Regions from separate parts of the Mesorhizobium sp. RCAM 06353 genome, predicted to be linked through region 3. Evidence: predicted binding sites of a transcription regulator. Region 3 holds the regulator's gene; each other region holds the start of a gene.
The links. Region 3 encodes LexA, which represses DNA repair genes until DNA is damaged. Its sites were predicted from a motif close to TGTTCNNNNTGTGTTCNG; they were not measured.

Region 1 (7,476 bases), 2.9 Mb from region 3:
GGCCGATGCCTGGCCGGCGACGCTGTCAGGCGGCCAGCAGCAGCGCGTCGCGATCGCCCGGGCGCTGGCGCCGTCGCCAAAAGTGCTGCTCTGCGACGAGCCGACTTCGGCGCTAGACCCGGAACTGGCACAAGAAGTGGTCGACGTGCTTGGCAAGCTCGCCAGCGAGGGCACGACCATGGTGATGGCGACGCATGATCTGCGCCTCGCCTCCAAGATCGCGCAGGAAGCGGTGTTCCTCGATGCCGGCGTCATCGTCGAGAAGGGGCCGTCCGCCGTGCTGTTCGGCAATCCGGAGCAGCAACGGACGAAACGCTTCATCGCGACGCTGAAGCAGGAGGCGGAGAAGGAGGGCGGCAGCCAGGCGTAGGCGCGGCCCTTGCTTCGCCTGTCCGAAAAACAAAAAACCCGGCGCGAGGCCGGGTTTTTCAAATCCAGAGGCGAAAGAGATCAGGCAGCTTCTTCCTGCTCGGCTTCCTCATTGTCGGCCTTGGCGCCGCGCTTAGGGCCCTTGTTGAGGTTGACCTCGATCAGGCGCACGGCTTCGGTTTCCGACATGCGGTTGACGGCCGCGATTTCGCGGGCCATGCGGTCGAGTGCCGCCTCATAGAGCTGGCGCTCGGAATAGGACTGCTCCGGCTGGTTGTCGGCGCGATAGAGGTCACGCACGACTTCCGAGATCGAGATCAGGTCGCCCGAATTGATCTTGGCATCATATTCCTGGGCGCGGCGCGACCACATGGTGCGCTTGACGCGGGCACGGCCCTGCACGACCTTCAGCGCGCGCTCGACATAATCCTCTTCCGACAGCTTGCGCATGCCGATGGAGGTCGCCTTGGCGACCGGAACCTTCAGGCGCATCTTGTCCTTCTGGAAGTCAATGACGAACAGTTCAAGCTTGTGGCCAGCCACTTCCTGCTCGTCGATCGACACGATCTGGCCAACGCCGTGCGCCGGGTAGACGATGTACTCGCCGGTCTTGAAACCATGACGCGCACCAGTGGACTTCTTCTGGGGGGTGATCGTTGCCATTACGCCCTGAACTCCTTGTTGTGGTACCGGCGTCCTGCCGGCCCGAACTCGTGCGACCGGGGAAACCGATCGTTAGCCGCACAACAGATGAACCCCACCGGAAAGGCCGGGACCGGCAAACCGCACGAACTGCGACCGCCTGGCCCAGATCGCTCTGGTCCGGAGTGGGATTTTCACCTTTCAGTGATTTGGGGCGTCTGCGCCATAAATCGACGTTGTGTCACCGGCATGTTTCGCTGATGTAACACAAAAAGTCGGAAGAATCAAGGTTTTGCTGCATTCGCGAAGGCCACAGGTCCGCGCCGCCTGTCAAGGCGGTTGATGCGGCAAGGCTCTTACCTAGCGTAATACCGGCTTTTGCCGCCTTGTTGTCAATCGCCTTCGCCGGGCTCGGCGGAGAAGTATTTCTCGAACTTGCCGGCCTCGCCGTCGAAGGTCTTAGCGTCTCGCCGGCGGCTCCTTCTTGGCGGTGATGTTGGGCCATTTGTCGGCATATTCGGTGTTGATCTGTAGCCATTTGTCGAGGCCGGGCTCGGTGTCGGGCTTGATCGCGTCGGCGGGGCATTCGGGCTCGCAGACGCCGCAGTCGATGCACTCGTCGGGATGGATGACGAGCATGTTCTCGCCTTCATAGAAACAGTCGACCGGACAGACCTCAATGCAGTCCATATATTTGCATTTGATGCAATTGTCGGTCACGACATAGGTCATCGATCGGCTCCGGGACGTCCCAGCTTAATGGGCCAGTTTTCTTGGGCTTTTTCCGTGAGGTAACGCCTTTGCCCGTCGCTTGCAAGGGTTGCCATGCCCGACGGCTTCGGCGTTTCCGGAATGGAATTCCAGGCAGCAAGCGCGCCAGGGGCGTGCGATGTCGCGTTGAGCGTCTTGTTTGCCGGGTTCGGTTCCGTCGGGCGTCCGCCGTTGGCCTGGAGATCGCGGCCCCTGTTCCGGTCGGCAAGCCTCAATCTTCGCCATGCAAGCGGTCGGTCTGGCGGCGCTCTCTTTTGGTCGGGCGGCCGCTGCCGGCCTCGCGCAGCGCCGGAATAGCATCGGGAAGCGCCTCGCCCTTGGGTGCGGGCGGCGGCGACATGTCCTCATAGAGGGTGCGGGCTTCTTCCGCCGGGCCGCGCCGGACACCGGCGGCGAGCACCTTCCAGACGAAGATGCGCCGGTCGAGCGTGATGGTCAGGACGTCGCCCGGCTTGACCAGATCGGAGGCCTGCGCTGCTTTGTCGCGATTGATGCGCACCCGTCCGGCGACGACCAGCTTCGCCGCCAGCGAGCGCGATTTCACCGCGCGCGAGAAGAACAGCCATTTGTCGATACGCTGGCGGCCTTCAGCAACCATCGAACCCGAGCCGAGCCTACTTCTTCAACTGGTCGCGCAAGGCGGCGAGCTTGGCGAAGGGCGAGTCCGGATCGAAGCGCACCGGACGTTCCTCGCGCGGCTTCGGCTGGAAGGCCTGCTTTGCGCCGCCCTGGTCGGGGCGACCGCCCTTGCCTTCGGGCCTGCCGCCCTTCCAGTCGGGACGGCCGTCACGGCGCTCGGGACGCTCGCCTTGCGGGCGACCATCGCGGCGCTGTTCGCCTTCGGCCTGCGGCTTGGGCTTGAATTTCGAGCGGTCGAAGCGCGGCTTGCCGGCGCCGTCGCGCCGCCCTTCATGGGCCGGGCGTTCGCCCGGCGTGGCCGCAGCAGGTGCACCGGCGGCATCGGCCGGCGCATTGTTTCGGCCGCGCGCTTGTCCGTTGCGCTGGCGGTTGTTTCGGCCTTCGTGATGGCGCGGGCGCTGTTCGAAACGGCCCTGGCGCCACAACAGGATCGGCTTGGGCGCTTCGGCTTCGGCAGGCGCGCCGGCGGCCGCCTCAGCCACCACGGCGGGTTCGCCCGAAACCGCTTCCGTCGCCGGCGCGGCTTCGAAAACTGGCTCCGCTGCTTCGGCCTCGACAGTTTCGGCTTCCGCTTCTGGCTCGGCAGCAGGTTCAGCAGCCGCTTCGGCGACAGCCTCTGTTGCGGGCTCTTCCGTGACTTCGGCAGGAGCTTCGGTTGGCTCTTCAGCGACAGCGACGGGCTGTGCTGCCGTTTCGGCGATGACCTCGGCCGGCGCTTCGAGGGAGGCCTCGGCGGCAACTGGTTCCGAACCCTCGACTGCTGTCTCCGCGGCCGCATCTGTTGCGGCAGCCTCCGCAGCTCTGGCCTGCTCGGCGCGCGCAGCCTCTTCCGCGGCGCGTTTCGCAGCCACGGCTTCGCGTGCGGCAGTGTCCTGCGCCTCGAGCCGCGCCTTGACTTCTGCCGGCGGCTTCGGCTCGGCGCGGTAGCCCAGGCCTTTCAGGATCTCTTCCATGTCGTCGGCTGTGGCGCCGAGGATCGACATCATCGGCGGCGTCACCATGAAGGACTGGCCATCATAGGCGCCGTCCGGACGCTGGCCGAGGCCGGGTTTCCAGTTGGTCGCCGGACGGATGAGATCCGCCAGCCGTTCCAATATGTCGATGCGCACGGCCCGGCGGCCGAGGTTGCGGTAGCCGGCAAGCTTGTAGAAGGCCTTGTCGAAGGTCGGATCGATGACCACGGACGTGCGGCCGGACGCCAGCGCGTGGACCACGTCGCCGAAACCAGGCTTGTCCTTGCCGTCATTCGTCAGCGCCCACAGCAAGGTCACCAGTCCGGCGGGCGCCGGCTTGATCAGCGCCGGCACGAAGACATGATAAGCGCCGAAGCGTACGCCAAGCCGGCGTAGCGCTGCACGACCCTCCTGATCGAGCGACTTCATCTCCTCGGCGATATCGCGGCGGTTGATGAGGCCGAAATTCTCGACCAGCTGGAAGGCGATGCCACGACCGATGCCGGAAATCTGGTCGGCGTTCTTCAGGTCGACCAGCGGCTTCAATAGACTTTCAATCTGGAAATTGACGAAACGTTCGGCGCGCGCGGCGACCTTGTCGCGCGCCGGGCCGGTCAACTGTTCGTCGGCCAGCAGAACCAGGCGCGGCTTCAGCGCGTCTTCGCCGGAAACCAGCGTCCCGATCGGTGCACCGATCCAGCGCAGTGTGCCGTCCGAGCCAAGTGCGAGGTCGCCATTGGCGCAGGCGCCAAAACGTTCGGCGCGCGCCTCGAATTCGGCGGCCAGCGCTTTTTGCGCGGCCGTGCGCACGGCCTTGGCGTCTTCGCCGCCGGCGGTCTGGTCGGCGGTGAAGCGGAACCCTTGCAACTCGCCGACATGGTGGCCTTCGACAAGAACGGTTCCGGTAGGACTAATTTCGGCTTCAGGCATGGTATTTTCTCTAAGGCGCCGCATGAGGACGGAAGTCCTGCGGTCTACGAAGCGTTTCGTCAACCGCTCATGCAACGCATCCGACAATCTGTCTTCGATTTCGCGCGTCTTTTCCTGCCAGTGTGCCTGATCGGCCAGCCAGCCGGGCCGGTTCGACACGAATGTCCAGGTGCGGATCTGGGCAATGCGGTGCGACAGTGTGTCGATGTCGCCCTCGGTGGTGTCGGCGCGGCGCACCTGCTCGGCCATGTAGTTTTCGTCGACATGGCCATGGCGGGCAAGGTCCATATAGATCGAGGCGATGAGGTCGGCATGCTGGGCGGGCGCGATCTTGCGGTAGTCGGGCAGCGCGCAGGCTTCCCACAGCAGCGCCACGCGCTTGGCATCGGTGGCGAGCGCACGGATGTCCTCGTCGCGGGAGAGGTATTCGAGCGCCTGCGCGTCCACCGCCGGCAGCGCCCGCGTCAGGCCCTCGACCGGCGCGTTGGTCTCGATCGAGCGTTTCAATGCATCCAGACTGGCGAAGTCGAAATGGGCGGTGCGCCACTGCAGCACCTTCACCGGCTCGAAATCATGGCCTTCGATCTTCTTGACCAGGTCTTCGTCGAGCGGGTCGACCTGGCCGGTAACGCCAAAGGTGCCGTCGCGCAGATGCCGGCCGGCACGGCCGGCGATCTGGCCGAGCTCGGCCGCCGTCAGATTGCGGTACTGGTAGCCGTCGAATTTGCGGTTCTGGGCGAAGGCGACATGGTCGAGATCGAGGTTGAGGCCCATGCCGATGGCGTCGGTGGCGATGAGATAGTCGACATCGCCCGACTGGAACAAGGCCACCTGGGCGTTGCGGGTGCGGGGCGAGAGCGCCCCGAGCACGACGGCCGCTCCACCCTGCTGGCGGCGGATCAGCTCGGCGATGGCGTAGACCTCGTCAGCGGAGAAGGCGACGATCGCCGTGCGGCGTGGCAGGCGGGTCAGTTTCTTCGAACCGGCATAGGCCAGATGCGACAGCCTTGGCCGCGTCACCACCGAGACGCCTTTCAGCAGGCGCTGGAGGATACCGTGCATGGTGGCCGCGCCAAGCAGCAGCGTTTCCTGGCGGCCACGCAGATGCAGGATGCGGTCTGTGAAGATGTGGCCGCGTTCGAGGTCGCCGGCCAGCTGCACCTCGTCGATGGCGACGAAGGCGGCGTCGGTCTCGCGCGGCATGGCCTCGACGGTGCAGACCGAATATTTCGCGCCCGGCGGCTGGATCTTCTCCTCGCCGGTGATCAGCGCGACCTTGTGGGCGCCGACCTTTTCGCAGACGCGGCTGTAGACCTCCCTGGCCAGCAGCCGGAGCGGCAGGCCGATGACACCGGTTTCGTGCGCCACCATGCGCTCGATGGCGAGGTGGGTCTTGCCGGTGTTGGTCGGGCCAAGCACCGCGGTCACGTCACGGCCCGACAGGATCAGCGGCTCTGTGTGTTTCGGCTGGATGTTCATCGACCTGGAAATAAGGCTTTCTGGCCTCTGGTTGTCGGGAGCGCACCTCAACTGGCGCGTATGACAGGCGACACATAGGGATTTCGGGCGCGAAGCGAAAGCGGAATGTTCCGCCGTCGGCTCGAAGGCCTCTGTGCCAAGCCCTTAAGCGGCTGCTGATTAAGAGTTGGAACGAGTCTGGAACGAATCGGCGACGAATCAGTGACTCCGACAGATTCAGCTTTTGTTCACGGCTAGATGTGGATTTCGTGACCCTGAGTCTCACCAGATGCTGAATCCCTGAACTGGCCCGTTTTATGCAGGGCGAGCTTAGCCCTTAACCTTTGCCGGGAAACGAGGGAGACGGCGCGATGCTGGTCGCCCAAGATAATGAAATTGTTAATCTTTCTGAACCGGGCGTTAAAGGATTACAGGCGATTCCGGGCCATTAGCGTTAACTTCCGCTCAAAGCCAGAACGAATAGGAGACAAAACAGCGCCGGCGGTATTTTCCCGTTTTGTTCCGCCAATATCTGGTGTTGTGAACAGCTTATCCACCGAGAATTCACAGGCTTGCCCACATGGTTCACACAGGCGGCGCTGCCGCCATTAACCTTTGCGTGCCGGATTGGGGCACATCCCCAAAGTCAATGCGCGTCGTGACCCATAGCGTAGCGTTGCAATACGGGGCCGATGTTTCGGATGATGTCTTCATGGGATAGCGCGACCACCGGCTCAAGCCGTAGCAGGTATCGGCACGTGGCGAGACCCAGCAACTGGCTGGCAACCAGCCCGGCGCGTCGGCCGGCATCCGCCGGGTCACCGATCGAAGCGACCATGGGCCTCACCTGGTTGGCGAAGACATCGCGGACCTTGTCGGCTGCGTGCTCGTTCGAAGCCGCCGAGCGCAGCAGGATTATCATGCCGGGCCCGTTGGCCGGACCTTCCCAGTTCACGAGAAAGCGCCTGATCAGCGTTTCGCCGATAGCGGCTGGATCGATCCGCTGATCGGGCAGTTGCAGGTTCACGACTGCCGCCCTGGCGAACAACTCGTCCTTGCTGTGGAAATAACGGATCACCATCGCCGGATCGATCGAGGCCTGTGCTGCAACGTCTCGGATGGAGGCGCCGTCATAGCCGCGCTCGGCGAAAAGTCGGCGCGCGGCTTCGAGGATTTGAGCCCGTGTACGGTCTGACTTGGTTATTTTTTTCGGCTGATTCTCGGTCATGAAAATGCATATGCCAACACCTGTTGACAAATGCAATGCGGTTCGCTAAAAAGTCAACGATTGTTGATAAATGGAGGTGGGAAAATGCTGCCCGAAAAAACTGAAGTCCTGATCATCGGTGCTGGTCCGACCGGCATGGCGCTGTCCATTGCACTGCACCAGGCCGGTGTCGATCACGTGCTCATCGAGAAGCTTGCGCAGGGCCTGCAGACGTCGCGCGCCGGTGTCATCCATGCGCAAACACTGGAATCGCTCGAACCGCTCGGCGTCACGCAGCGGCTGAGCGAGCTTTCGGTGAAGCTGAAAGATTTTGCCATACGCGACCGAAACAGGGCGCTGCTCAAGCTCGATTTCGGCAAGCTCCCATCAAGATATCCTTACTTGATGATGCTGCCGCAGAATCTGACCGAGCAGGTGTTCGCCGAACGGATCTCCGCACTTGGCGGCACCATTCATCGCGAAGTCGAGGCTGTGGCGTTTGCTCAA
Region 2 (7,476 bases), 1.3 Mb from region 3:
ATGTCATGGAGGACGGCCTGTTCGAAAGCTGGATCCGCAGTGCGGCGGCGGTGGTCAGGCCGCGCGGCGGGGTGGCCGTCATCGCGCGGCCCGAACAGCTCGGCGCCATTCTCGACGCGATATCAGGCCGTTTCGGCGATGCCGAGATGCTCGCCGTCCACCCTCGCCCCGACGCTGCGGCGATCCGTATCGTCGTGCGGGCGGCACTCGGGGCGCGTGGAAAACTCGCCATCCGCCCGCCTTTGATGCTTCACGCGCAGTCGGGCAACGGCCCTGATGAACGCAGCGAAATGATCACCAACGGTCTCGCCTCGCTGTTTGGAGATTGAGCTATTCCTGGCCAGCCGCATTGCCGTTGGCCGGGAAATCCCTACATGCCTGCAACCCATCGACCGGAGACCGCGCCCTCGTGAAACGCCTTTTCAACCGCTTGCTGCCGAAATCCTGGCGCTCCACCGTCGTCACCATTCCGGTCATCCGGCTGCATGGCACGATCATGTCGGGCGGCCAGTTCCGGCAGAATCTGTCGCTGGCCTCCACCGCCGGCCTCATCGAGAAGGCGTTTTCCTTCGACGCGCCGGCAGTCGCCGTCTCGATCAATTCGCCCGGTGGCTCGCCGGTGCAGTCGCGGCTGATCTTCAAGCGCATCCGCGACCTGGCAATCGAAAAGAACAAGAAGGTGCTGGTCTTCGTCGAGGACGTCGCAGCCTCAGGCGGCTACATGATCGCGGTCGCCGGCGACGAGATTTTCGCCGATCCGTCCTCCATCGTCGGTTCGATCGGCGTGGTCTCGGCTTCGTTCGGTTTCCCGGAGCTGATGAAGAAGATCGGTGTCGAGCGCCGTGTCCACACCGCCGGCCAGAACAAGGCGGTGCTCGATCCCTTCAAGCCCGAAAAGAAGGAAGACGTCGAGCGGCTGAAGGCTTTGCAACTCGAGGTGCACGACACCTTCATCGACCTCGTCAAGGAGCGGCGCGGCACGAAGCTGAAGGACGATCCGGACCTGTTCACCGGCCTGTTCTGGACCGGCAAAAGGGGTCTGGAGCTCGGCCTCGTCGATGCGCTCGGCGACATGCGAACGGTGCTGAAGACCCGGTTCGGGGCGAAAACACAGCTGAGATTGGTCTCGGCGCCACGCGGTTTCCTCAGCCGCTTCGGCCTGTTCGGTTCCAGCAAGCGCTTTTCAGCGCCGGATATCGCGGCGGCTGCCGCCAGCGGCGTCATCGATGCGGCGGAAGAGCGCGCATTGTGGGCTCGCTTCGGGCTTTGAAAAACCGGCAAAACCGTCTAGCATGAGTGCTTGTAGTCCTATGCGTGCCGTTTTCCCAAAACCGAACACAGTTTTGGGCGACATGCATTAACCGACCCGACCGGCCGCCTTCGCCGGCCCAGCGTGGGAGGAGTTTTGGCATGCCGCAGATCATTTTCTTCACCGTCGTTGGCGTCGCCGCCTATTTCGGCTACCGCACCTTCGTGCGCGAAGCCGAGCGCGTGACGGCCAAGGTGCGGCGCACCGAAAAGCAGGCGGCCAATGGCGCGATGGGAACGCTGGTGAAGGATCCGAAGACCGGCGAATACCGGCTGGCCAAGGACTGAGCATCATTTCGCTTACATCAGTTGCGGCGGACACCGACGCCGGTGCGCGGACTTGGCACGCGCATGCCAAGATCAATCTGGCGCTGCATGTCACCGGCCGGCGGCCTGACGGCTATCACCTGATCGAAAGCCTGGCGGTGTTCACGCGTTTTGGCGACCGGGTCGAGATCGCGCTCGCCGACAGCGACGAGTTTACCGTGTCCGGTCGTTATGCGCCGGCGGTTCCCATAGACGCCAGCAATCTGGTGCTCAAGGCGCGCGATGCCTTGCGAAGGGAGGCCGGCCCCGAGCGAGCCCCGCCCGTCTCCATAAAACTCGAAAAGAACCTGCCGGTGGCCTCCGGCGTCGGCGGTGGGTCGAGCGATGCGGCGGCCGTGTTGCGCGGGCTGGCGCAGACATGGGGCCTGGACACGGATGACACCGGGCTGGCGCGGATCGGTCTCTCGCTTGGCGCCGATGTGCCGATGTGCCTAGCGGCAAAGCCTCTGCTGGCGCGCGGCATTGGTGACGAACTGTCGATGGTGCCGGATTTTTCGGCGCTGGGACTGGTGCTGGTCAATCCAGGGACGCCGGTCTCGACGGCGGATGTGTTCGCTACGCTTTCCCGCCGCGACAACGACCCCTTGCCGCCGCTGCCGCGCCGCATCGATTTTCACAGCCTGCGCAACTGGCTCGAGGTCACGCGCAACGATCTCGAGCCGGTAGCCCTTACGATGCAGCCGGCCATCGGCCGGGCGCTGTCGTGGCTGAACAAAGCGGGATCGGGATTTTCACGCATGTCCGGATCGGGCGCGACCTGTTTCGGCCTGTTCGAGACCGGCAATGTCGCCAAGCGCGCGGCGGCCGAGATTCGCGGTCGCCAGCCCGACTGGTTCGTCGCCGCGACGCGCAGCATGTCATCGGAGGCTGAGTGAAATGGCCAGACTTGACGAGAGCCGTTCCTTCATTCCGGTGCGCATCGCGGTGCTGACCGTTTCGGACACGCGCAGCCTTGCCGATGACAAATCCGGCCAGACGCTGGCCGACCGCATCACCGAGGCCGGCCACATCCTGGCCGCCCGCGACATCGTCACCGATGACCGCGAAAAGATCCGCGACACGGTCCTGGCGTGGTCGCGGGACAAAGGTATCGATGTCGTCATCACCACCGGCGGCACCGGCTTCACCGGGCGTGACGTGACGCCGGAGGCGCTGGAGCCGATCTTCGAAAAGCGCATGGATGGCTTTTCGGAAGTGTTCCACCGCATCTCCTACGACAAGATCGGCACGTCGACGATCCAGAGCCGGGCGACCGGCGGCGTCGTCAACGCCACTTTCGTGTTCGTGCTGCCGGGTTCGCCCGGCGCCTGCAAGGACGCCTGGGACGGCATCCTCAAGGCGCAGCTCGACTACCGGCACATGCCCTGCAACTTCGTCGAGATCATGCCGCGCCTGGACGAGCATCTGCGGCGTGGAAAATAGCCATCACCGGATGACCGGTTCGCCATGAAAGCGCCGCCGCGAAGGGCGCGAAACACCGAAGCCGACTTCCATCATCAGCCGCGGCGTGCGCGCCGGCACGGTGCCCATGTGGAATCCGAACGGATCCTCGACGAAGCCGAGGCCAGCCTCTCCAGTCAGCGTCACCGGGCTCTGCTCGCCATAGACGTCCAGCACATCCTGGGCGGGATGGCCGACCAGCAGGGTCAGCTGATGCTTGATGGCGCGCCTGTTATGGCTGCCCCTGACATAGACATGCGGACCTGTGTCTGCGTCGACAGGCTTGAGGTAGAAGAAGAATTTCAGCATGCGCCAATCGTCGAGGTCGAAATGATACTTGCCGAGCGAGGCAAGGTTCTTGTCGGCGTCCGAAGCCTCGCCGGTCGGAAAGCTCCACCAGACGCGCGTGGTGATCAGTTTCGCCTGGCCGCCGAGATAATGCGCGGCAATGTCGAGAAGCAGCGGATCGCGTTGGATGGCGAGTGCCGCAGGGCAATCAAGGATGCGCTCGAAATAGTGCCCGCTGAGCAGCGAACGGCCCAGGCGTTTCTCGGCCTGCGCATGCTCGCCCGGCATGAACTCGAGACGGCGATCGAAATTGCCGAAGCAAGGCGTACGCCCCGCGAAATGCGCGATCTCCTCATGAATTTCCGGCGGCAGGACCAGGCCTGAAAACAGGCCGTCGGAACGTAGCGCATCGACCACCGCCGCCCGCTCGACACCGGAAAACATTGTATCCCCAACATTGTCGGCAAGACGGGCGCGTTTTGCACCCAGCCAATGCATCCGGCGACCGGGCATGGTGCGCGCCAGCATGAACATCGGCAGCCAGGCAGGGTTTTCGCGAAGGTCCGTGAGATAGGTCGGAATGCGCACGGCAATGCGCCGCAGCAGGCTGCCATTGCGCGCAATGGCCTCGAGACTGGCAGCACCGGATTTGTCAGGGGTTGAAAGGTTCATCAGGTCCTCGTCTATGAGCGTGACACCCGATGCCGCATCGGTTCTCACCACTCGCATGACCCAAACCCAATTCACCCACTTCAGAAGAAGGCTAACCCCACGTCAGATTTTGTGCAATGCACAATGAACAGAGCAGCCGCAAAAAATCACTTTGGCGAGCGGTGCTGCTGCTTCGGCGGCGCCACCCAGATCTCGGCGTCGAGCCTCTTCGTCGCCAGGCCGCGCGCCAAAGCCTCGGCGCTGCCGGCACTCTTCGACAAGGACGCGGCCTGCCGCTTGCTGATGACCAGCCCATCGGCGAGCGCGCGATTTCCGGAAAACACCCGAGCCAGGAACGGCGTGCGGCTGCCCCGCGCCCGCGAGAATCGCGCCGCCATGGTTTGCCTGCCCGTGTGGACGACGACCGCTTCGATCCAGCCTTCCACCAGCCGCGCGCCCGGTTCCAGCAGCAGCAGCCAGTCACCCTTGGCCTGCCTTATGCCGGCGGCGATACCGCCGCTCGCCACATACTGGCAGCCGGCATGCTCGGCGACATGATGCGTCTGGTCGGTGGAACCGGCATCGCAGACGACGACCTCGCGCACCACCCCCTCGACCGCGCCGCCAATCAGCGAGGCGAGCGTGCGGGCGAGAGCCTCCTCGTCATTGCGCGTTTCGATGAGAACACTGAGCATGTTTAGCCGAATAGCGGAAAGCCACGCACAGCGCCAGTTTTTGCGGCGCAGCATAAAAAGTTCTTGCTTTGTTCTCATCGGCGAAATAGGAATAATTTCATGAACAGAGCGATTCGACACAACATGGACAGTCCCTGGGAGCGGGCCAAGATGGAACCGATCGTGCGTGCCGACATTGCAGCCTTTGGGGCAGGACGAGCCGAAATGGCCAATGCGATGATCGAGCAGAGTGGCGTGCGTATCCGTCCGGACCGCAATCGCGGCCGGTCGGCGGGCATCAATCCGTCCGGCCGCTTCGAATCCGTCAGCCGGCACGTCTTCGACGATGGCTGGAGTTCGCTGGAGGAACTGCCGCCGTTCAAGACCGAGGTGCAGGTGGAAAAGCCGCGCACCATCATCACCCGCAACGAATCGCCCGACATCTCCTTCGACCGGTCGATCAACCCCTATCGCGGCTGCGAACATGGCTGCGTCTATTGCTTCGCGCGGCCGACGCACGCCTTCATGGGTCTGTCGCCGGGCCTGGATTTCGAATCCAAGCTGTTCGCCAAGCCGGATGCTGCGCGGCTGCTTGACAAGGAACTGTCGAAGGACGGCTACCAGCCGCGCACCATTGCCATCGGTACCAACACCGATCCCTACCAGCCGATCGAAAAGCAGTACCGGATCATGCGCGAGATCCTCGAAGTGCTGGAAGCGCGCGGCCATCCGGTCGGCATCGTCACCAAGTCCGCCCTGGTGACGCGCGACATCGACATATTGTCGCGCATGGCCGAGCGCGGGCTGGCCAAGGTGGCGCTGTCGGTGACGACAATGGACCGCATGCTGGCGCGCACCATGGAGCCCCGTGCGTCGACGCCGACCAAGCGGCTGGAAGCGATCCGGCAGCTCTCGGATGCCGGCATCCCGGCTTCGGTCATGGTGGCGCCGATCATCCCTGGCCTCACCGACCAGGAAATGGAGCGGATTCTCGATTCGGCGCACGCAGCCGGCGCACGCGAGGCGGGTTATGTCGTGCTGCGCCTGCCGCTGGAGGTCAGCCCGATCTTCAAGGACTGGCTGCTGCGCCACTATCCCGACCGCTATCGCCATGTGATGTCGCTGATCCGTTCGATGCGCGACGGCAAGGATTACGATTCGGAATGGGGCAAGCGCATGAAGGGCGCCGGACCCTACGCCTGGCAGATCGGCCGCCGCTTCGAGATCACCTCCAAGCGGCTCGGACTCAATGCCGAACGGCGCACGCTGCGCACCGACCAGTTCGTCGCGGCTGGAAAAGACCAGGAACAGCTGATGCTGCTCTGAAAATGCATTTTGCCGTGGCGGTTTGACCTGCCACGGCAAGAAATCCCGTCCGGCCTGCCCCGGCCTGCAGACGGTGCCCTCCCGGTCCGGCGCCCCACCCGACCCGGAGGGACTTGCGGAGAATCGGAGCCGATGCGAACCTCGCCGCAATATGGCTCGCGCGCGTTCCGATTCTCCGCTTCTCTTCGAGATCGTCGAGAAACCCGATTTCTCCTTCGAGACGAAGGCGATGGCCGACGGGCTGTGGCCGGTCGCTGGGATGGACGAGGCCGGTCGCGGCCCGCTGGCCGGACCGGTCGTCGCCGCAGCTGTTGTGCTCGACCCCGCCAACATCCCCGAAGGCCTCGACGATTCCAAAAGGCTCAGCCATTTGCAGCGCGAGGCGCTGTTCCTGCGCATTCTTGGCTCCGCACAGGCAGTTTCGATGGCCTCGATCAGCGCCGAGGGCATAGACGGCAGCAACATCCTCAAGGCGAGCCTCGAGGCGATGCGCCGCGCTTTGGTCGGGCTGTCGGTTCGGCCGAAGCTCGCGCTTGCCGACGGCCGCGACGTGCCGCCGGGACTGCCGTGCGACGGCCGCGCATTGATCAAGGGCGACCAGCGCTCGCAATCGATCGCCGCCGCCTCGATCGTTGCCAAAGTGATGCGCGATCGCATGATGTGCGGTTGTGGCAACCAGCACGACCGCTACGGCTTCGAAGTCCATATGGGTTACGCCACCGCCCGTCACCGCACCGCGATCGAGGCACATGGCCCGGTCGCGCGGCTGCACCGCGTGTCGTTCGCGCCGTTCAGGCTGGGCGGGGTTGAGGTGGTTGAGGAAGAGAGTCTTGCGGGGCTGGATTAGGCTAACGGCGATGATAGCTGATCTCCCCCTCGAGGGGGAGATGGCCGGCAGGCCAGAGGGGGTCGCCGCGCGTGAAGCGCCAGCCTCTTCTTTCAACGTCTCATGAGCGTCGCGCCCGGTCGAACCGACCCCCTCTGTCGCCTTTGGCGACATCTCCCCCTCGAGGGGGGAGATTATCCGCGCTACAACAAAAAAGCCGCCAGGTTGCCCGGGCGACTTTTTTGATTTCCACATGTTGTCAGCTCAGTTCAGCTTTGCCTTCACATCCGCAAGCGATGCCTTGAACAAATCAGCTCCGGCCTTGACGTCCACCTTGGCGGCAAGCAATGCGCGGGCGGCCTCGACGGCGATGTCGACGGCGCTAGCACGGACTTCGGCGACCGCGTCACGCTCAGCCTGACCGATCTTCTGCTCGGCAAGCGCGGTGCGCCGAGCGACGTAATCTTCGGACTTCTTATGCGCGTCGGCGGCGAGCATTTCGGCTTCGCGCTTGGCGGCCGCAACGATGTCGGCAGCCTCCTGCTCGGCTTCCTTGCGCTTCTTCTTGTACTGGCCGAGCAATTGCTGGGCCTCGTCACGCAGCTTGCGAGCTTCGTCGAGCTCGCTGCTGATCCT
Region 3 (7,476 bases):
GCCGCGACGACGTCGCGCTGCTCGGCTTCACCTCCGGTACGACGGGTGTGCCGAAGGCGACGATGCATTTCCACCGCGACCTGCTGATCATCGCCGACGCCTATGCGCGCGAAATCCTCCAGGTGACGCCGGACGATATCTTCGTCGGCTCACCGCCTCTCGCCTTCACCTTCGGCCTTGGCGGCCTCGCCATCTTTCCCCTACGCTTCGGCGCGGCGGCAACGCTGCTGGAACAGGCGACGCCGCCCAACATGATCCATATCATCGAGACCTACAAAGCGACCATTTCCTTCACCGCGCCGACCGCCTACCGTGCCATGCTGAAGGCCATGGATGAAGGCGCCGATTTGTCATCGCTGCGCGTCGCCGTCTCGGCCGGCGAGACGTTGCCGGCTCCGGTCTTCGAAGAATGGACTGAGAAAACCGGCAAGCCGATCCTCGACGGCATCGGCGCCACCGAAATGCTGCACATCTTCATCTCCAACCGTTTTGGTGACATGAAGCCTGCTTCCACAGGCAAACCAGTCGGCGGCTACGAGGCGCGCATCGTCGACGATGCGATGCGCGAGGTGCCGCGTGGCGAGGCCGGACGGCTGGCGGTGCGCGGCCCGACCGGCTGCCGCTACATGGCCGACGACAGGCAGAAGGAGTATGTGCGCGACGGCTGGAACCTCACCGGCGACACTTTTACCCAGGACGAGGACGGCTTCTTCCATTTCGCCGCGCGCTCCGACGACATGATCGTCAGCGCCGGCTACAACATTGCCGGGCCCGAGGTCGAGGCAGCGCTGCTGTCGCATCCCGACGTCGCCGAATGCGCTGTCATCGGCGCCGAGCATGGCGAACGCGGCCAGATCGTCGAGGCGCATGTCGTGCTTGTACAGGGCGTGGCACCGGATGCGCTGACCGTCAAGCGTCTGCAGGACCACGTCAAGGCAACGATCGCGCCCTACAAATATCCGCGCTCGGTCAAATTCATCGCCGCGCTGCCCAAGACCCAGACCGGCAAGATTCAGCGCTTCCGGCTGCGCACGGAGAAAATCAATTGAGCGAGCCCTACGATCCGGCGTCCGAAGGCGCACAGATGTCGTTCAAGGAGCGCATGTCCTACAGCGACTATCTGCATTTGGAGAAAGTCCTGGAGGCACAGACACCGCTGTCGTCGGCGCATGACGAGATGCTGTTCATCATCCAGCACCAGACCTCCGAACTCTGGATGAAGCTCGCTTTGCACGAGATCGGCGCCGCGATCCGTTCCATCCGTGCCGATCGGCTCGAGCCGAGCTTCAAGATGCTGTCGCGCGTCGCCCGCATCTTCGAGCAGCTCAACAACGCCTGGGACGTGCTGCGCACGATGACACCAAGCGAATACACCGAGTTCCGCGACGCACTCGGCCAATCCTCCGGCTTCCAGTCCTGGCAGTATCGCGCCATCGAGTTCATGGCCGGCAACCGCAACCTCGCAATGCTCGGCCCGCACAAACACCGGCCGGACCTGAGCCAGAAGCTGGAGGCGATCCTGGCTGAGCCGTCGCTTTACGATGAAGCCCTGCTGCTTTTGGCGCGCAATGGATTCGACATCGGCGCCGACGCCAGGCGCACCGACTGGCGCGAGACGCGAACCGAAAATGAAGAAGTCCTGGTCGCCTGGCAGACCGTCTACCGCGACCCGCAGCGCTACTGGATGTTCTACGAGCTGGCCGAGAAGCTGGTCGATTTCGAGGACTATTTCCGCCGCTGGCGCTTCAACCACGTCACCACGGTCGAGCGCATCATCGGTCTGAAGCGCGGCACCGGCGGCACATCAGGCGCGTCCTATCTCAAGAAGATGCTCGAGGTCGTGCTGTTTCCCGAACTGTGGACGGTTCGCACCCGGCTTTGACCTCTCTCAGGTCACCGCCGTCTTGACGGCGAAGCGGGCGTCCTGCCAGGCGCCGGTGCGCATAATGTCCTCCAGCACCTCGACCGCCTGCCAGACGTCCCGGTAGCCGACATAAAGCGGCGTGAAGCCGAAGCGGATGGTCGAGGGTGCGCGAAAATCACCGATCACGCCGCGCTCGATCAGGGCTCGCATCACCTGGTAGCCATGCGGGTGGAGGAACGACACCTGGCTGCCGCGCGCATTGCCATCTCGCGGGCTTTCGAGTTCGAGACCGTAGGCGCCGCATCTGGTTTCGACGAGCTGGATGAACAAGTCGGTTAAGGCGATGCTCTTCCTGCGCACCTCTGCCATGTCGACATCGTCCCAGATATCCAGCGCGCCCTTGAGCGCCCGCATCGACAACATCGGCTGGGTTCCACACAGGAACCTGCGGATACCGATGCCGGCAGCAAAACCCTGTTCGAAAGCGAACGGCCGCGCATGGCCCCACCAGCCGCTGAGCGGCTGATGGACATCGTCGTGATGGCGTGTGGCGGCATAGACAAAGGCCGGCGCGCCCGGGCCGCCATTGAGATATTTGTAGGTGCAACCGATGGCGAAATCGGCATTGGCGCTGTCGAGCTCGACCGGCAAGGCGCCGGCCGTGTGGCAGAGATCCCAGACGATCAGCGCGCCAGCCTGGTGGGCCTTGCGCGTCAGCGCGGCCATGTCACGCAACTGCCCGGATTTGTAATTGACGTGGTTGACCAGGATGACCGCGACGCGCTCGTCGATCAGCTCTTCAATGGTTGATGCATCGACGCCTTCGAGCCGCAGCACCGTGCCCGGCCGCGTCGAGGCCACGCCTTCGGCCATATAGAGATCGGTCGGAAAGCTGTCGCCCTCGGCAACGATGACCGAGCGGTCCGGCCGCATGTTGAGTGCGGCATGCAGCACCTTGTAGATGTTGATCGAGGTCGTATCGCAGACCACCGTCTGGCCCCTCGCCGCTCCGATCAGGCGCCCGAGCTGATCGCCAAGCGCGACCGGCATATCGAACCAGCCGGCGGTGTTCCAGGCACGGATCAGGTCTTGCGCCCACTCCTGCGTCGCCGCCTTGTGCAGTTCGTTGAAGACGGCGGGTGCCGCGGCGCCCAGCGAATTGCCGTCGAGATAGATCACGCCTTCCGGCAAAATGAACCGGTCGCGCATGGCACGCAGCGGATCCGCCGCATCCATGGCTTCGACTGCTGCGAGATCGAGCGTTGCATTCATGATCGATTGTCCTTCGCGCATAGGCGCGCCCAGATGAACACGTCAGGTGAAATCGGCTGGCCGATCATGGGCAGTCGGCCAGACCCTGTCAAACATTATATATAATTTACGCCATGGAAGGCTTTCATATATAATCGTTGGCGTGGCAGTCCAAGGATGAGACAAGATGCTGGACGAAGGACTCTCGAAGACGGAAGCGGCCTACAGGCTGCTGCGTCGCGATATCCTCACGACCCGTCTGCGGCCTGGCGCGCCGCTCAAGCTCAGCGCGCTGCGCAACAGCTATGGCATTGGCTGGACACCGTTGCGTGAAGCGCTGTCGCGACTGGAGGCGGAGCGCCTGGTGACTTCCATCAGCAATCGTGGCTTTGCCGTCGCCCCGGTTTCGCGCATCGAATTGGAAGACCTGTCGCGCGCCAGGTGTGTCGTCGAACTGCCACTGCTCCAGCAATCGATCGAGAAAGGTGGCCACGATTGGGAAAACGCCGTCGTCGCCGCGCATTACCGGTTGTCGCGTTGCAAGACTGCGGTCGACGATCCATCCGACGCAGTGGTCGACGAATGGGATGAAAAGCACGAGGCTTTCCACGCAGCCCTGCTCAGCGCGGCAGCATCGCCCTGGCTGCTGACTTTCCATTCCACGATCGCGGATCAGTTGCGTCGCCATCACCGTTTTCTCGTCCTGGCGCCAACGCTGCGGGCAGCCGCCGGCCTGCAGCATGGTTATGAGGAAGCCGTGGAAGCGTTGCGCCAGGCGGTCGCAATCGAACACCACACCGCGCTCATGGAAGCGGCGCTCGATCGCGACGTCGAGCGGGCAAAGGCACTGATGACGGCGCATATCGGCTACACGCTGCATGTCTATGTTCACAGCGAAGACAGCGGCACCAACACCTCCACCGCACGCGCCGGCAGCCTGAAATCGGTTTCCGGATGACGCTTGCGCGGCGTCCAGATCCCCGCGGCCTGTGTCCGCCCCGGAGCCAGTGATTGTTGGCGTTTTGATTTCGTTTCGTTCCGCCGGAAATGGCTCTATAAGCCATACAAATCCACCTCGCGAACGCCTTTGAAACGCCTGGTGCCAAAGCGCATCCAGGGGTAGGCCACAGGCTATTAACCAAAACGATTTCAATGCGCACGCCAGCGGCGGAGGTGGTCGATTGCCGTACGCAGCCAGGGGCAAAAAATTTCAGACATCTTAACAAATTCACTAAACTTTAAACGGTTGCAGAACACAACTGGAACAGATAGTGTTTGTTCTGGGTTTGTTTTTCGATTCTGGTTCAGACCTTTTGTTCAAGCCTTGGGGGCTGCCATGCTGACGCGTAAGCAACATGAACTCTTGATGTTCATTCATGAACGGCTGAAGGAAAGCGGCATTCCGCCCTCCTTCGACGAGATGAAGGAAGCGCTCGATCTCGCCTCCAAGTCAGGGATCCATCGCCTGATCACGGCGCTGGAGGAACGCGGTTTCATCCGCCGGCTGCCCAACCGTGCACGCGCGCTGGAAGTGCTGCGGCTGCCGGATTCGATAGCGCCCGGCCTCAACGCGGCAAAGAAATTCTCGCCAAGCGTCATCCAGGGCAGCCTCGGTCAGGGCGGCCTTGGCCGTCAGATCAAGCCGGCATCGTCGCGTTTGCCCGCGGCCGGCAATGACGACGATGTGGTTTCCGCCGTGTCGATCCCGGTGATGGGGCGTATCGCCGCCGGTGTGCCGATCGATGCCATCCAGCATCAGACGCATTCTATCTCGGTGCCGCCGGACATGATCATGGGTGGTGAGCACTATGCGCTGGAGGTCAAGGGCGACTCGATGATCGAGGCCGGCATCTTCGATGGCGATACCGTCATCATCCGCAACGCCGATACCGCCCAGCCTGGCGAGATCATCGTGGCGCTCGTGGATGAAGAGGAAGCGACGCTGAAGCGGTTTCGCCGCAAGGGTGCCTCGATCGCGCTTGAAGCCGCCAATCCGGCCTACGAGACGCGTATTTTCGGCCCCGACAGGGTCAAGGTACAAGGCAAGCTCGTCGGGCTGATCCGGCGCTACTGAGCAGGAGCGGCCGGCTTTTCGGGTTTGCGCCAGGGCAACAGCCCTCTCGCCTCACGTGAATATTTGCGCTGCGCATGCCAGGGCCGATACGGGCCATCCACCGCGAAGCTGACGATTGGCGGACCGGTCGCTGATTGGCGGTCGAAGAAGACAGCAGCACTGCCCTTGCGTGCGAGCTGCCGTTTGGTGACGACGAGAACAAGCGGATTGTGACAGGCGTCATAGCCCGTCGCGTCATTGACGACGATCAGGTCTGCGAAACCGCAGGCCTTCCATGTGTCCTTGCGATCTTCGACATACGCGATGATCGCGCCGGACGGGTGCCGGGCGAGACAGACGCCGTCCGTGCAATAGAACGGTGCTCCCGGCGGCAGGTTGACCGCATCGGCAATGTCGAATTGTCCCTCCGCCTTGTTGAACATCTCCGGCACGACGATGGTTTCGGAAGTCAGCGCGCGTTTCCAATTGTCGACGGTGAACTCGTTCGGGCGAGCCCGGCTGACCGCGAGTTCGCCGCCACCGATCGGCAGCGCGACCAGCCGCGCATCTTCCGAGATCAGCACATCCGGCGTGCGTGTAGCCGACACCGTCAACAGGCCGGCAAGCGCGAATGGCAGCGCTGCGAGCCGCAGCCAGGTCGTCGCCATCGTCGCGATAACCAGGGCGACGGTCACCAGCAGGACGGATTGCTGCGAGATCAGCCCGACCGCATCGACTGGAGAGCGTTCCGAAATCCACGCCGATATGGCGATCATCGCCGTCAGACCCTTGCCCATCAGGTAAAGGGATGGTGCATCCAATCCGAACGGCATCAGCAACGCGCTGGCAACGGCCAGGAACATCACGACCGACACGATCGGCATAACGGCTAGGTTGGCGAACAGGCTGAGCGGCGACACCCGCTGGAAATGCCAGATGGCAAACAGCGCCGTGGCGCAGCCGGCGATGATGGAGGTCATGGCCAATCCGCCCGTCGCCAGCAGAAATTTTCGCGTGAGAAAGCTCGGCAGGGATCGCTTTGGCGGTGGCGGTCTTGTCTTTCCCGCATGGTGATCCGCCCAACCGGCATAGGCGCCAACCAATGCCGCGGTCGCGGCGAACGACATCTGGAAGCTCGGGCCGACCACTTCGTGCGGCGACACCACGATGACGGCGATCGCCGAGATCGCCAGATTGCGCATGGTCAGCGCCGCGCGATCGAACAGGACGGCAATCAGCATCACCGCCAGCATGATGAAGCTGCGCTCGGCGGCAACGACGACGCCGGAAATGACGAGATAGGCGGCGATCGAGACCAGTGCTGCGGCAGCAGCGTATTTCTTCACCGGCCGCCGCGCGGAAAAATCCGGAAACAGCGCGAAGGCGCCGCGCAGCAGACCCATAATGGTGCCGGCGACAAGCGCCATATGCAGCCCGGAAATCGAGATGATGTGATAGATGCCGGTGCGCCGCATCGCTTCGTTGATGTCGTCGGGAATGCCCGCGCGGACACCAACGATCAGCGCTGCCGCGATCTCGCCTTCAGCACCGCCGACCGTGGCCCTGATATGGTCGGCGATCGCTTCGCGGGCGTTTTCAATCCCGGAGAAAAGCCGGGACGAGAGCGGCATCTCGCCGTCGTCGGCGGAGACAAGCTTGGGATTGCCGAGAAAGAAGCCGCTGCCGCCGATGCCGGCGAAATAGCTGTCGAAGGAGAAATCATAGCTGTCCGGCCGCACCGGACCAGTCGGCGGCAACAGTTTGGCGTAGCCGGTGACCAGGGAGCCGGCAGTCATTTCCGCCGGAATACTGCGTGCCGAAAGCCGGACCCTTTCCGGCGCATAGCGCAGTCTGGGCCGTGCGGTCGACGTCACGTCTATGGTCAGCCGAATGCGGCCGGTCTCCATCTGCTCCCGTGAGACCACGCGGCCGGTCAGTTCAGTCGATATTTCCGAACCCAGCATCTGGGTACCCGCCCGCCATGTCTCGACCTTCGCGGCAAGCAGGCCAAGCGCGCACAACAAGGCCGCCATGAAGCCCAGATGGGTTTTCGGCCAGGAACGCGAAACAAGCGCGCAGATCGCCATCAGCACGACGACCGCGACAGGTTTTGCAAAATCAGGCTCCACTGCCAGCGAATAATAGCCGATCGCTCCAGCGGCCAGACAGACCGGCACCAGCAGGAAGGCGATGCCCCGATCAAATTCCAGCTCCGCCGCGATAGCCACGCTGTGGCGCAGACGAGGCAGGGAAACCTGGCCGAGTTGCCGTCGGAGACGCGCAATCCTGCCCGAGGCAACGGATGGAA
Region 4 (7,476 bases), 110 kb from region 3:
CGGCGACGATCAGCTCCATGTAAGCCGGTCCGAAATGGAACGAGAGGCAGCGGTCGCCGCTGCCATGCTCGTGCCCGCATTCATAGCAGGTGCCGGAATTGCCAAGCAGGAGCGCGCCCGGCGCCAGCATCGCCGTGCCTTGCTGCGTGCGATAACGGAACGTGCCGCTTGTCACTGCGGCGACGCAGAAATCCTGATGGGATTCCTCGAACGGCCGGTCGCCGACGCCGGCTGTGCAGATCACATCCGCCACGTGCCAGCCGGGTCCGGATGCGAGAGTGCGGGTCGTCGCTGTCATGGCCGAAATATAGCAATTTTTCCCAAGCCCAGAACCCCGTCAGTGCCTACTCCTCCCGATCTCCTGACAGAAAGAGACCGCAGCCATGTTCGATCCCTTTGCCGAAGCCCTGCACAGTCCCGGACCAATCGGCGGGCTTGCCGAAAAACTGAACCTTTACGGCCGCTTCGTCGGCGCCTGGACGTTTGACGCCTCCCGCCATCTCGAGGATGGCACCGTGCTGACCGGGCGTGGCGAGGTGCATTTCGGCTGGGTGCTGGAAGGCCGCGCCATCCAGGACGTGTGGATCCTGCCCGGGCGGAACACCGGTTCCCAGCGTTCCCTCGGCAAATGGACCTTCTACGGCACGACGCTGCGGGTCTATGATCCCGGCGCGGACGCCTGGCACATTTTCTGGAGCGATCCACGCAACCAGTACTTTAGCCGCCAACTCGGCCGCGCCGAGGGCGACACGATCGTGCAGGTCGGTGCAGACGGCACCGGCTCCTCGGTGCGTTGGAGTTTTTCGCGGATCACCGAAAATTCCTTCCGCTGGCTCGGCGAGCGCTCGCACGACAATGGCGGGACATGGCGGCTCGAAGTCGAATTCCTGGCGCAGCGCGTGACGGCAGCCTGACGCAGCAACTCATTGTAACAATGGAGAAAATCATGTTCGATCATATATCGGTCGGCGTCCGCGACGCCAACGCCTCGAAGCGTTTCTATGACGCCGCGTTGCAGCCGCTCGGCTATACTTGTCTCAGCCAGTCACCAGGCTCACTGGGTTACGGCGCGCAGAGCGTCGCGCTGTGGGTCAACGAGGCAGCGCGGCCGGTGCCGGCGGACGAGAAATCCGGCCTGCATTTCTGCTTTGCCGCGCCGACACGAGACAGCGTCGACGCCTTCCATGCCGATGCCCTGCGCGAAGGCGGCAGCGACAATGGCGCGCCGGGCCTGCGCGCCGACTACGGCGAGACCTATTACGCCGCCTTCGTCGTTGACCCGGACGGCTATCGTCTCGAGGCTTATTGCAGCACTACCGGCTGACCCTGTCGAGAGCTGTAGTTTCGCAGTCCCGACAGTTCCCACCGACCGGGCTTTGCTCTACCAATATCGGGGCGCGGGCTCGGCCCGGCGGGAGGGGTCAGCGATGCCGAGTTTCGACAGCCTGTTCAATGCCTTCGTCACCATACTCGTGACCATCGATCCGCCCGGCCTGGCGCCGTTGTTCCTCGCCGTGACACGCGGCATGAACCGCGAAGAGCGCCAGCAGGTTTCGGTGCGCGCTTCGATCATCGGCTTCCTGGTGATGGCGCTGTTCGCGGTGGCCGGTGCCTCGATCCTGTCGGTGTTCGGCATCACGCTGCCGGCCTTCCGCGTCGCCGGCGGGTTTCTGCTGTTCTTCATCGCCTTCGAGATGGTCTTCGAGCGCCGGCAGGACCGCAAGGAGAAGATCGGCGACGTCGCCATCACCAAGGACATGATCCACAACATCGCCGCTTTCCCGCTGGCGATCCCGCTGATCGCCGGCCCCGGCGCGATTTCGGCGACGGTGCTGCTTTCCGGCTCGTTTCAGGGTTTTGCCGCGCAGGCCGCACTCGTCGGCATCATCTTCGTCTGCCTCGCCATCACCTATCTGGTGTTCGTGCTGTCGGAACGCATCGACCGCATCCTCGGCCAGACCGGCCGCTCGATCCTGACCCGCCTGCTCGGCGTCATCCTGGCCGCACTGGCGGTGCAGTTCGTGGCGGATGGCATCAAGGCATTGATGGCCGGGTGAACGGCAGTTCCTGCTGCCCTACTTCGTCGTCGTATCGATGACCTCGAAATCGTGTGTGATCGTGGCCGTCTTGGCCATCATGGCGGAAGCAGAGCAGTATTTTTCGATCGACAGGTCGATCGCCCGCTTCACCTTGTCGGACGAGAGCGCCCTACCCCTGACGATGAAATGCATGTGGATGCGCGTGAAGACCTTTGGCTCGGTCTCGGCCCGGTCGGCATCGAGTTCGACCACGCAGTCCTCGACCGCCTCGCGGCCTTTTTCCAGGATATGCACGACATCATAGGCCGAGCAACCGCCAGTGCCAATCAGCACCAGTTCCATCGGACTTGGCCCCGGTGTCTTGCCTTCAGGCCCCACTGCGGTTCCCAGCACGACCTTATGACCACTTCCGGACTCGCCAACGAAGGTGCGTTCCTCGACCCATTTTACCCGTGCTTTCACCGTAGCAGTCCTTCCCGTATTCCTTGATCGCTAATCAGCCTTCAATTCGACAATGCAAAACCCCGAAAGTCCATGCGGGACTCTCGGGGCGTGTATCGATCGCGCGACATCAGCCGCCTGGTATTGCTTTCGATCAAAACGGGATTTCGTCGTCCAGTTCGCGCGACGAACCGCCGCCACCGCCGCCGCCCCTGGGAGCGCCGCCGCCACGGTTGAAGCTTTCGGTCGGGCTGGACTGACCGAAATCGGAACCGCGGCTGCTGCCGCCGCCGGAATAGCTGCCGACCTGGCCGCCCTCACCCTGGCCGCGCGCGTCGAGCATCTGCAGCTCGCCGCGGAATTTCTGTAGCACGACTTCCGTCGTGTACTTGTCGGCACCGGTCTGGTCCTGCCATTTGCGCGTCTGCAGCTGGCCCTCGACATAGACCTTCATGCCCTTCTTCAGATACTGCTCGGCCACCTTGGCGATGCCCTCATTGAAGATGACGACATTGTGCCACTCGGTCTTTTCCTTGCGCTCGCCCGAATTCTTGTCGCGCCAGCTTTCCGACGTGGCGATGCGGATGTTGACGACCGGCTCGCCCGAGTTCAGGCGACGGATCTCAGGGTCCGCGCCGAGATTGCCGACCAGAATGACCTTGTTGACGCTACCCGCCATGATTTTTCTCCGCGCTCATCCGAAAACAAAATTTTGTCGCAGCACCTTACAGGCTACCGGCGTCAGCCGCTTGCCAAGGCTGGCTTTTCCCACAACGTTTTTGTTCCCTTTTCGTTCCTATATGCACTGCCGCTGATTGTCAAGGAATGGCAGCAATACCCGAGCGAGATATATGGGTTTCAAAACAGCGCTTGCCAAATCGATAAGTATCGACTTATGCTTTTGCCATGATCGAAGCCGAGATTTTCCGCGCCCTGGCCGACCCGACGCGTCGCGCCGTCTTCGAGCGTCTCGCCACAGCTGAGATGAGCGTGTCGGAACTGCGCAATGGCCTGACGGTATCGCAGCCGGCCGTGTCGCAGCATCTGGCGGTGTTGCGCGGCGCCGGCCTCGTGGTCGAGCGGCGGGCCGGCCGCAACGCCTATTACCGCGCCGATCCGCAAGGGCTTGCCCCCTTGCTCTCCTGGATCGAGCGCTACCGGACCTTCTGGCCGGAGCGCATTGAAAGGCTGAAGACGGTTTTGAAGGACATGGATCAATGAAAGATTTGGGATCAATGAACGCCATGACCCAGGGCGAAGCCACCCCTGACGCGCTCGAGTTCGAATACGACCTTGCCGAACCGCCGGAAAAAGTGTGGCGGGCGCTGACCGTACCGGAACTGCTCGCCGCCTGGATGATGCCGAACGACATCAAACCGCAGACCGGCAGCCGTTTTGCCTTCGCGGGACCGGAGGCTCCGATCGAGTGCGAAATCCTCGACGCCGAGCCGGAGCGCCTGCTGCGCTATTCCTGGCGGGAGCAGCCGGCCGGTGTGGCGCGGCAGGATCCGCTCGACAGTATCGTCACCTTCACACTCGCCCGCACCGTTTCCGGCGGCACGCATCTGCGCATCGTCCATGCCGGTTTTGCTGGGAAAGCGATGCCCGCAGTCGCCATGGCGGGCACCGGCTGCCGGCTTTCGCTGGGATTGCGTGGGGCCGGAAAGCCCACCGCCGCCAACACACCGCGCCTTCTGCTGCGCGCGGCATAAATACGGAAATCGGAGACGAAAAATGAGCGGTATTGCCAGTCTGGTGCCGATGGTGATCGAGCAATCGAGCCGCGGCGAACGCGCCTTCGACATATTTTCGCGGCTGCTGCGCGAGCGCATCGTCTTCATCAACGGCGAGATCAACGACGACGTCTCGGCGCTGGTCTGCGCGCAACTCTTGTCGCTGGAGTCGGACAATCCCGACAAGGAGATCTCGCTCTACATCAACTCGCCCGGCGGCGTGGTGACCAGCGGTTTCGCCATCTACGACACGATGCAGTATATCAGCTGCCCGGTATCGACCGTGTGCATGGGCTTTGCCGCCTCGATGGGATCGTTCCTGCTGATGGCCGGCACAGCGGGGCGCCGCATCGCGCTGCCGAACGCCACCATCCTGCTGCATCAGCCGCTTGGCGGCTTCCAGGGCCAGGCCTCCGATATCCAGCGCCATGCCGAGCGGATCGGCAAGACCAAACGCCATATGGCCGAACTCTACGCGCAGCATTGCGGCCGAACCTATGAAGAGGTCGAGCGCACGCTCGACCGCGATCATTTCATGACCGCCCGCGAGGCGCAGGCATGGGGCATTGTCGACCACGTCTTCGACACGCGCAAAAAGGCGGCATGAAGCCAGCGTCGGATCGGAATCCTGCCTGCTGTCGAAGATTTGACGATGCCGGTCTGGCCGCGCTGGCGGCACGTCACTATAATCCCGGGATCACCGACACTCATTCGCCCAGGACATCGCGTCGCATCATCGCCGCTGCGGTGCTCGCCATCGCCAGCCTTTTGAGCAACATGGCACTCGCCGACGACAGTTCGGTGCAGGCACAGAAAGGCGCCCTGCCCGGCGTGAGCGGCGATTATCGCATTGCCAAGCCCGCCCCCGTGCCGGAGCCCGACGACGCATTCCCCAGCAACGGCAACGGCACGTTCAAGATTGGCGATACCGATGTCAGGATTTCCGGCAGCATCGCGGTCGATATCGCCACGGGCGGATTCAAGCCACGGAAGTAAGCTGCCGCCGCCGCGGACAGCTCAGCCATTTTCCAAAAAACAGCCCCGCCGTGCCCTTGGGCAAACGGACGGGGCTTTTCTGGATCTTAAATCCATATTTTGCCGGGAGTGTACTGCCGGCGTTTGATTTCGGATGCTACGCGGCGTCAGCCGACGATCCGACTAGCAGTCTCTAATTGTTGAGGGATACGGCAAGTCACGGTTTGTCGGGTGGCGCAAACGCTAAACCCTGGCACTTATGCCTGCCGCGGCTCCAACGAGATGTGGAGCCCTTGGGGACTATCCGGTGGCGTCATGCTCCGCTCCTGTGTCCGTTGCGACATTGTCGTCGTGAAGCACAGATCGCTAGTGCCTGCGGCGTCTCGCAGGCCGCCTTGGGGCGGCGAGGCCATCGAAGGACGGCCGGCTTCACTTGACTTTTGGAGACTGCTCCTGTGAGCCGGCCACGTCAACCATCAATAGCCGGTTACCGAAAATTGTGATCGCCGGGAGGTTACGTCCAGGTCAGTTTTTGCACAGCTTTGTCAGGAGCGTGTTCGGCCTTTGTTCTTTCCGCTTGCCCCTTCGCGCGAAAGACGGTTAAACGACTTTCGTCGAGAATTGTGGCGTCTCTCGACGTGGCGGCAATAATACCTACATAGGGGATGGTCGGGAAAACCCGCCAATCCCACGAATTCCAGATCTGAGGCGGCGACCGGCGATGGCCGACCATAAATTCCTTTCCATTCGCGGGGCGCGCGAACACAATCTGAAGAACGTCGATCTCGACCTGCCGCGTGACAGCCTGATCGTCATGACCGGCCTGTCGGGCTCCGGCAAATCGTCGCTCGCCTTCGACACTATCTACGCCGAAGGCCAGCGCCGCTATGTCGAGAGCTTGTCGGCTTACGCCCGGCAATTCCTCGAAATGATGCAGAAGCCGGATGTCGACCAGATCGACGGCCTGTCGCCTGCCATCTCCATCGAGCAGAAGACCACCTCGAAGAACCCGCGCTCGACGGTCGGCACCGTCACCGAGATTTACGACTACATGCGCCTGCTGTTCGCGCGTGTCGGCATCCCCTATTCGCCGGCCACCGGCCTGCCGATCGAGAGCCAGACGGTCAGCCAGATGGTCGACCGTGTGCTGGCGGTGGAGGAAGGCACCCGCCTGTTCCTGCTGGCGCCGATCGTGCGCGGCCGCAAGGGCGAGTACCGCAAGGAACTGCTGGAGCTGCAGAAGAAGGGGTTCCAGCGCGTCAAGGTCGACGGCGTCTTCTATGAAATCGCCGACGTTCCGGCGCTCGATAAAAAGTACAAGCATGACATCGACGTCGTCGTCGACCGCATCGTCGTGCGCGGCGATCTTGCCACCCGTCTTGCCGACTCCATCGAGACGGCGCTGAAGCTCGCCGAGGGCCTGGCGGTGGCCGAGTTCGCCGACAAGCCGCTCGATTCCAGCCAGACCGGCGAGGATTCAGTCAACAAGTCGAAGAACGAGACGCATGAGCGCATCCTGTTCTCGGAAAAATTCGCCTGTCCGGTGTCCGGCTTCACCATTCCGGAGATCGAGCCGCGGCTGTTTTCGTTCAACAATCCGTTCGGCGCCTGCCCGACCTGCGACGGTCTCGGCAGCCAGCGCGCCATCGACCCCAACCTCGTCGTGCCCGACGAAAACGCGTCGCTGCGCGACGGCGCCGTCAGCCCGTGGGCGAAGTCGACCTCGCCCTACTACGTGCAGACGCTCGAGGCATTGGGCAAGGCATACAACTTCAAGCTCGGCGACAAATTCAAGGATCTGAGCACCGAGGCTCAGGACGCGATCCTGCGTGGCACCGGCGAGCGCGAAGTCACCTTCCAGTACGACGACGGGCTGCGCTCCTACAAGACGACCAAGACCTTCGAAGGCGTCATCCCCAATCTCGAGCGGCGCTGGAAGGAAACCGAGTCCGCCTGGATGCGCGAGGAGATCGAGCGCTTCATGTCGGCGACACCTTGCCCGGTCTGCAAAGGCTATCGGCTGAAGCCTGAGGCGCTGGCAGTGAAAATCGCCGGCAAGCATATCGGCGAAGTCACCGAGCTTTCGATCCGCAAGGCCGACCAGTGGTTCACTGACCTGCCGCCGCATCTCAACGACCAGCAGAACGAGATTGCGGTGCGCGTGCTCAAGGAAATCCGCGAGCGCCTGCGCTTCCTCAACGATGTCGGTCTCGACTACCTGACCCTGTCGCGCAATTCCGGCACGCTGTCGGGCGGTGAAAGCCAGCGCATCCGGCTGGCCTCGCAGA

Region 1: a site for LexA is predicted at 5,951-5,968, ahead of AC56QX_RS08600 (helicase-related protein). Genes of this name have one in related genera too.
Region 2: a site for LexA is predicted at 4,768-4,785, ahead of AC56QX_RS29710 (PA0069 family radical SAM protein). Genes of this name have one in related genera too.
Region 4: a site for LexA is predicted at 5,743-5,760, ahead of uvrA (excinuclease ABC subunit UvrA). Genes of this name have one in related genera too.

What each region holds. Positions count from the first base shown of each region.
Region 1 covers NZ_CM185031.1:1,837,801-1,845,276, forward strand. The annotation lists gene AC56QX_RS08580 (amino acid ABC transporter ATP-binding protein) at 1-370, shown strand, start outside; gene AC56QX_RS08585 (CarD family transcriptional regulator) at 451-1,032, opposite strand; partial or broken gene fdxA (ferredoxin FdxA) at 1,404-1,743, opposite strand; gene AC56QX_RS08595 (RNA-binding S4 domain-containing protein) at 1,994-2,380, opposite strand; gene AC56QX_RS08600 (helicase-related protein) at 2,397-5,783, opposite strand; gene AC56QX_RS08605 (TetR/AcrR family transcriptional regulator) at 6,409-6,990, opposite strand; gene AC56QX_RS08610 (FAD-dependent oxidoreductase) at 7,075-7,476, shown strand, end outside.
Region 2 covers NZ_CM185031.1:6,100,891-6,108,366, forward strand. The annotation lists gene AC56QX_RS29675 (tRNA1(Val) (adenine(37)-N6)-methyltransferase) at 1-329, shown strand, start outside; gene AC56QX_RS29680 (S49 family peptidase) at 410-1,270, shown strand; gene AC56QX_RS29685 (membrane protein) at 1,411-1,596, shown strand; gene AC56QX_RS29690 (4-(cytidine 5'-diphospho)-2-C-methyl-D-erythritol kinase) at 1,602-2,510, shown strand; gene moaB (molybdenum cofactor biosynthesis protein B) at 2,512-3,057, shown strand; gene AC56QX_RS29700 (hypothetical protein) at 3,061-4,035, opposite strand; gene AC56QX_RS29705 (glycosyltransferase) at 4,182-4,709, opposite strand; gene AC56QX_RS29710 (PA0069 family radical SAM protein) at 4,860-6,014, shown strand; gene rnhB (ribonuclease HII) at 6,166-6,861, shown strand; gene AC56QX_RS29720 (F0F1 ATP synthase subunit B) at 7,105-7,476, opposite strand, start outside.
Region 3 covers NZ_CM185031.1:4,764,125-4,771,600, reverse strand. The annotation lists gene AC56QX_RS22965 (AMP-binding protein) at 1-1,049, shown strand, start outside; gene kynA (tryptophan 2,3-dioxygenase) at 1,046-1,882, shown strand; gene kynU (kynureninase) at 1,889-3,136, opposite strand; gene AC56QX_RS22950 (GntR family transcriptional regulator) at 3,303-4,073, shown strand; gene lexA (transcriptional repressor LexA) at 4,452-5,189, shown strand; gene AC56QX_RS22940 (ComEC/Rec2 family competence protein) at 5,183-7,476, opposite strand, start outside.
Region 4 covers NZ_CM185031.1:4,652,139-4,659,614, reverse strand. The annotation lists gene AC56QX_RS22390 (helix-turn-helix transcriptional regulator) at 1-298, opposite strand, end outside; gene AC56QX_RS22385 (hypothetical protein) at 384-914, shown strand; gene AC56QX_RS22380 (VOC family protein) at 947-1,324, shown strand; gene AC56QX_RS22375 (MarC family protein) at 1,428-2,057, shown strand; gene AC56QX_RS22370 (OsmC family protein) at 2,076-2,501, opposite strand; gene AC56QX_RS22365 (single-stranded DNA-binding protein) at 2,635-3,159, opposite strand; gene AC56QX_RS22360 (ArsR/SmtB family transcription factor) at 3,387-3,701, shown strand; gene AC56QX_RS22355 (SRPBCC family protein) at 3,716-4,192, shown strand; gene AC56QX_RS22350 (ATP-dependent Clp protease proteolytic subunit) at 4,215-4,820, shown strand; gene AC56QX_RS22345 (hypothetical protein) at 4,817-5,209, shown strand; gene uvrA (excinuclease ABC subunit UvrA) at 5,910-7,476, shown strand, end outside.